2 regions of the Labrenzia sp. PHM005 genome follow, and region 1 is predicted to be linked to the other one. Evidence: predicted binding sites of a transcription regulator. Region 1 holds the regulator's gene; the other holds the start of a gene.
The links. The regulator PhoB, encoded in region 1, activates phosphate uptake and scavenging genes when phosphate is short. The targets are predictions, from matches to a motif close to TGTCATNNANCTGTCAT.
Positions count from the first base shown of each region.

Region 2: a site for PhoB is predicted at 1,836-1,852, ahead of phnC (phosphonate ABC transporter ATP-binding protein). Genes of this name have one in related genera too.

Region 1 is NZ_CP041191.1:5,640,013-5,643,138, forward strand. It holds gene FJ695_RS25485 (VWA domain-containing protein) at 1-1,333, shown strand, start outside; gene phoB (phosphate regulon transcriptional regulator PhoB) at 1,395-2,090, opposite strand; gene phoU (phosphate signaling complex protein PhoU) at 2,180-2,875, opposite strand; gene pstB (phosphate ABC transporter ATP-binding protein PstB) at 2,907-3,126, opposite strand, start outside.
Region 2 is NZ_CP041191.1:4,777,612-4,780,737, reverse strand. It holds gene FJ695_RS21615 (VOC family protein) at 1-365, opposite strand, end outside; gene FJ695_RS21610 (DapH/DapD/GlmU-related protein) at 896-1,522, opposite strand; gene phnC (phosphonate ABC transporter ATP-binding protein) at 1,908-2,741, shown strand; gene phnD (phosphonate ABC transporter substrate-binding protein) at 2,798-3,126, shown strand, end outside.

The DNA of each region.
Region 1 (3,126 bases):
ATCGGATGGTCTAAAAGCCCAAGGCTATACGCCCATTACCCATGTTCTTGGATTGGCCGCCGACGACCTGAAACCGGAAAACGGCAAGCGGGCCATCGTTCTCGTCTCAGACGGCAAGGAAACCTGCGAAGGCGATCCCTGCCTGCTTGCCAAGAAACTAGCGGAAGCCGATACGGATCTGACCATCCATACAGTTGGCTTTGGTGTCGATCCGCAGGCGCGGCTGCAGTTGCAATGCATCGCGGATGCCGCCCGTGGCACCTACTATGACGCCAACTCTGCCGTGGACCTTGCGAAAACCATGGAAGAGGCGGTAGAGGCTACCGCTGAGCCGGAAATCCAGGATGAAGTGATCACAATCACCCTTCCCGAGGCGCAGGAAGGAACGCTGGAAATCATCGCCCCCTATTTCAACGAAGTGGTTGATGCCGAAACGGGCGAGCAGGTTGCCGTGCTCACAGATAGCACCCCGTCCAAAGTTCTCCCGGCTGGGATCTACAACATCAAATTCGGCAAGACCCAATGGCTGAAAAGCGTTGCTGTTCGAGCCGATGAAACCACAACAATAGAACCGGGCCGGCTCAGGGTCGAAGGCCCCTATTTCAATGATGTCCTGGATCCAGAAACCGGGGAGATTATAGAAAAAGCCACCAAGCATCACGCTGACTTCCCACTTTTGGCAGGCCTATATGATGTGGCCTTCGGCAAAGCCCTTTGGAAGAATGTTGTTGTCAACGAAGGTGAGACGACTGTTCTGAATCCGGGCCGCCTGAAAATCAAAAACCCTTACTTCCATGATGTTCTGGATCCGGCGACCGGTCAGGCTTTGCTGAAGCTGACGAAGTCAAATGACGAACTTCCCCTCCCGCCTGGTACCTATGACGTGCGGTTTGGCAAAAAACTCTGGCGCGGCATCAAATTGACCGAAGGCGAAACCGTGACATTGGATCCGGCCCTGGTTCGTATGGCGGAGCCCTATTTTAACCGGATCCTGGATCAGGATACGGGTGAAGAAGTGGAGAAATTCACCCGGGACCGGACGACGATCCCGTTAGCGCCGGGCACCTACACTGTCATGTTCGGCAAAGCCGCCTGGAAAGACTTCACGGTTGAAGCTGGTGATGATCTGCGGATCAATCCGGGCCGCATCAAAATCGAAGGCAAGAAGTTTTACATCAAGGTTTTCGATGAAGCCGGGACGGAAGTCATAAAGCTGACTGAGGGCACCAACGATATTCCGTTTCCGCCGGGCAAATACAGGCTCGATGTCGGCGGACAAGAAGTACCGGTGACACTGATCGAAGGCAAACGGCTTGTACTGAAACTTCAGTAAGTTTCATTGCCTGCAAAAGACGGAGGCCTGCCGCAAGTTCCGGCAGGCCTCTACAATTATCTTAGGCAGCAGCAAATTGGTCGTTGAAGGAATAACCCGCACCGCGCACGGTGCGGATCGGGTCCTTGGCTTTGCCCTTGTTCAGCGCCTTGCGCAACCGGCCGACATGTACATCGACAGTCCGCTCATCCACATAGACATCGTGGCCCCAAACGCCATCAAGCAGCTGCTCGCGCGAGAACACCCGCCCGGGGGACGTCATCAAAAACTCTAGAAGACGGAATTCGGTCGGCCCGAGGTGAATTTCCTTGGTGCTGCGGCGAACCCGGTGTGTTTCGCGGTCAAGCTCAATATCGCCGGACCGAAGCATCGTAGAAACCACTTCCGGGCTCGCCCGGCGCAAGATCGCCCGGACACGGGCCATCAGCTCGGGAACGGAAAACGGTTTGACGACGTAGTCATCAGCGCCTGTTGAAAGCCCTCGGATGCGCTCGGCTTCTTCCCCACGTGCCGTCAGCATGATGACCGGCAGACGTTCAGTATCTTCACGGGCGCGCAGCCGCCGACACAGCTCGATGCCGGAAAGACCCGGCAGCATCCAATCCAGCAACAGGAGATCGGGCTGGCTTTCGCGCAGGCGGATTTCTGCTTCATCACCGCGGACACAAGTCTCCACGGCATAACCTTCAGCTTCCAGATTGTATCGCAACAGAAGGCTTAGCGGTTCTTCGTCTTCGACGATGAGCACCTTCGGCATGAATTCTCGCTCCAATTCCACCAGCCGGCGCTTTACGCCGGCCTCAACTTCTGCAGTGCAGCCACCTAAAGGCCACCCCGCTTCAACCGTTAAACGGCTCCAGTTTCGTCAATCTTGGTCCGCTCTTCCGGCAAACGCTCACCTGTCACCATGAAGTAGACGTTTTCGGCAATGTTGGTGGCATGATCACCGATGCGCTCAATGTTCTTTGCGCAGAACAGGAGATGGACGCATTCGGTGATGACCCGCGGGTCTTCCATCATGTAGGTGAGCAGTTCGCGAAACAGCGACGTATAGATCGCATCGACTTCGGCATCGGCTTCCTGAACCTGACGCGCCGCCTCAGCGTCGCGCCGGGTGTAGGCATCGAGCACCTTCTTCAGTTGGCTCAGCGCCAATTCCGTCATGTGCTCAACACCGATTGCCAGCTTCTTACTCTGAAGATCGCTATCAATGGCGATTGCACGTTTTGCGACGTTTTTGGCAAGATCGCCAACGCGTTCCAGATCATGGGCAATTCGGCTTGCCGCGGTGATTTCGCGCAAGTCCTGCCCCATCGGCTGACGCCGCACGATCATGGCAATCAGATCTTCTTCAACGTCCTGATGCAGGGAATCCAACCGGGCATCTTCGGAAACCACTTTCCTGGCCAAGTCGGTATCTCCGGAAACCAAAGCTGAGACTGCATCGGCAAACGCTTTTTCTGCAAGCCCGCCCATTTCGGCAATCCGGCCGGCCATGGCGTTCAATTCGTCATCATAGGCCGTGACTATGTGTTCAGACATCCTGTGCCCTTTCGAAACTTGTGCAACCCGGTCAGCCGAAGCGGCCGGTGATGTAATCTTGAGTGCGTTTGTCCGACGGATTGGTGAAGATGTCCTGTGTTGGACCTTCCTCAACCAGAACGCCGAGATGGAAAAACGCAGTGCGCTGGGATACGCGGGCGGCCTGCTGCATGGAGTGGGTCACGATAACAATCGTATAGTTTTCCCGCAGCTCATCGATCAGCTCCTCAACCTTCGCCGTCGCGATCGGA
Region 2 (3,126 bases), 860 kb from region 1:
GGCCCAAAATCGAGCCCGTGTACCGCAAAACCGGACTTTGCAGTTTCAACATCCTCCACTTGGAATACCAGTTTGACCAGCGTCTGTCCGGCTTTCCGGCCCTTGGCCAACGGGTGCAGCAGAAGATCGCATCCCGCATCAGGTGCCTTTAATTCGATGAGGCCACCGGCGGCCGGAAGAGCGGTATAGCCGAAGTGGCGGCAATAGAAATCCGCTACATCTTTCACGCTGCGGACATAGAGTGTCAGGCGATTGAGGAGGTGTGGCGCGTGCAACTCCAAGGTGTGTCTGCGCAAGGCATCAGGGAGTGCAAGCGCCTTTGAAAGTTCGCGGAAAACAAAAACAGAAAGGGTGTTAGTTTCCACTAACACCCCCCTGTTCAGGTCAAGTTTTCCGAACTTATGGAGCTGCCGGAGCCGCACCAAAGGTTCATCTTGATCTCAACGCGACGATGGTAATCGGATGAAAACCTCCGCCTGCAAACCATCAAAACCCCGGAAGGTCCGAAAGCCTGCGCCAACAAAACAGATAACCCGCTGCTCGTCAGAGTGCCGGGGCGCTGTCTGCGGAGCGCTCCGCATCTAGCGCATTCTGGGTGCCTCACAGCCGGTCCGCGAAAGCCGATAAATCGACCCCTTGGGACTGTGCCCAGACAGCGATGGCAACGACCGAAGGTTCTGGTTGGCGGTCCGGAACCGGCTGGTGCCGTGCTGTTGAAAGTGAGTTCAACACAGGTTTTTGCCGCTGTCGAATCGACCCTGTTAACCAATGTGACTTCCGGGGAAAGTTCAAAAGTGTGTCCAAAACACGCGGAAAACGGCGCTTTCTAGGTGACTGTTTTCCCTTAGGGAATTGCAATGCAAGTTAAGATTTCATTTGCCTGCAAAATAATAGGTCAGCGATACTTCTCTATAAAACCATCAATCGGCAGGTTGCGGAAATCGGGAAGCCGCTCTTTGAGCTGGTCGTGGCTCCAGTCCCACCAGGCGATTTCTAAAAGCGCTTCTTCCTGTTTTTCGGTGAACCGGCGCTTGATCGGTTTGGCCGGAACACCGCCAACGATTGTGTAGGGCGGGACATCCTTGGCCACCACAGCCCCGGCAGCGACGATCGCACCCGTGCCGATGGTGACGCCCGCCAGCACCGTCACATTGTGGCCGATCCAGACATCGTGGCCAATGGTGACCCAATCGTCCTTGCGCCACTGGAAGAAGTCCTGGTCGTCGTCACCGAGCCCGTAAGCGGCGGCACGGTAGGTGAAATGATGCTGGGAGGCGCGCCAGGTGGCGTGGTTGCCAGGATTGAGGCGCACCCGCCGCGCAATCGAACAGAACTTGCCGATGGTTGACCAGACCACATCCCCTTCCTGAACGATGTAGGAATAGTCGTCCATCTGGCTTTCGCGCATTTCGGTCAGCCCACCGACTTCCGTCCATTTTCCGAGCTCACAGTTTTGGACAATTGCATCCGGATGAATATTGGGTGCTTCAGTAAGGTCGGGTTTTTGGTGTGGTGCGGACATGGTTTGTTCCATTTATTTATGACAGGCGCAGATGGATAGCCTTGGTCACATCACGAAGCGTGACGCTTTGATGACGTATCCATGAATTCTTGGACTTTTCCTCAGTTTCAGATAGCGCCAGGCGCCCTGACTAGTATTTCAGCGCAGAAACACGCTTCTCGGGCTTTGTTCTTCTGTTGCAACCAAGATTTACCAAGCTTTGCAGAACCCACTGAGGAAGCAGGATAATCAGGCGCGTTCCGAGCGCTCGGCATGTTCCGGAAGGCTTTTGTCATTGAAATGTCACTGTTTCTTCAAGGGACTGACAAGGAGCTGTCATCTCGCTGTAATGGCGTGATGGCTCTTGTCCGGCAGCAATACGAACAAACACGGACAGGGCTGCTGCGTGATTCACTTTCAGAACGTCACCAAGACTTTCGGGTCCCGGACTGCGGTCAATAAGGTCTCTTTCAACATCGACAAACCGCAGATGGTTGGCATCATCGGCCGGTCAGGTGCGGGCAAATCGACCCTTCTCAGAATGATCAACCGGCTGACCCCGGCAACGTCGGGACAGATCCTGTTCAACGACCGGGATATTCTGAGCCTGAAGGGCGGTATGATGCGCCGCTGGCAGCGCGACTGCGCCATGGTGTTTCAGCAGTTCAATTTGGTTCCGCGCCTTGATGTCGTGACCAATGTCATGCTCGGCCGCCTAAATGGCCATGGCACGTTGAAAAGCCTCTTCAACATCTTCGGTCAGGACGATGTCAACAGCGCGCTTTCCGCGCTCGACCGTCTTGGCATTGCCCAGGAAGCGACCAAACGGGCCGAGGAACTCTCCGGTGGCCAGCAGCAACGCGTTGCGATTGCGCGAGCGCTGATGCAGGACCCGCACATGATCCTGGCGGACGAACCAATTGCCTCGCTCGATCCGATGAACGCCAAGATCGTCATGGATGCCCTGCGCGAAATCCACGAACGCGACAACAAGATCGTCATCTGCAACCTCCATACGCTCGACACGGCCCGCAGCTATTGCGACCGCGTGATCGGCATGCGCGATGGCTTCATTGTTTTTGATGGGGCGCCAGAAGCCCTGACCACAGATGTCGCCCGCGAGATTTATGGCGCGGATGAAAGTTTCAACGAGGCGGCAACATCAACCGCCATCGATGCCGGTCAAACCGGCGCAACAGAACCCGCCGGTGTGATGGCTCCGGCGGCAGCTGCGGTTTAACCGCCAGCTTCCAAGTCAATCGTCATCGACAGTGAACTCTTAGGGGAATGTCCCAAATGAAACTGGTTTCCAAAGTTGCTGCGCTTGCTGCAGTCAGCATGATCGCTCTGAACGCAACAGCTGCTGTTGCTGAAGAAATCTCCGAATTCCGTATCGGCATCCTCGGCGGTGAAAACGCGTCCGACCGTCTGCGCGCTTACTCTTGCCTTGAAGAAAAGACCGCTGACCTGCTCGGCGTTCCGGTCAAGCTCTTCGCACCGGCTGACTACAACGGTGTGATCGAAGGCCTGCTCGGCGGTAACCTCGACATGGCTTGGCTCGGTGCGTCCGGCTACGCAAAAGTCTACATCACCGATCCGGAAGCCGTTGATCCGGTTCTGGTTAA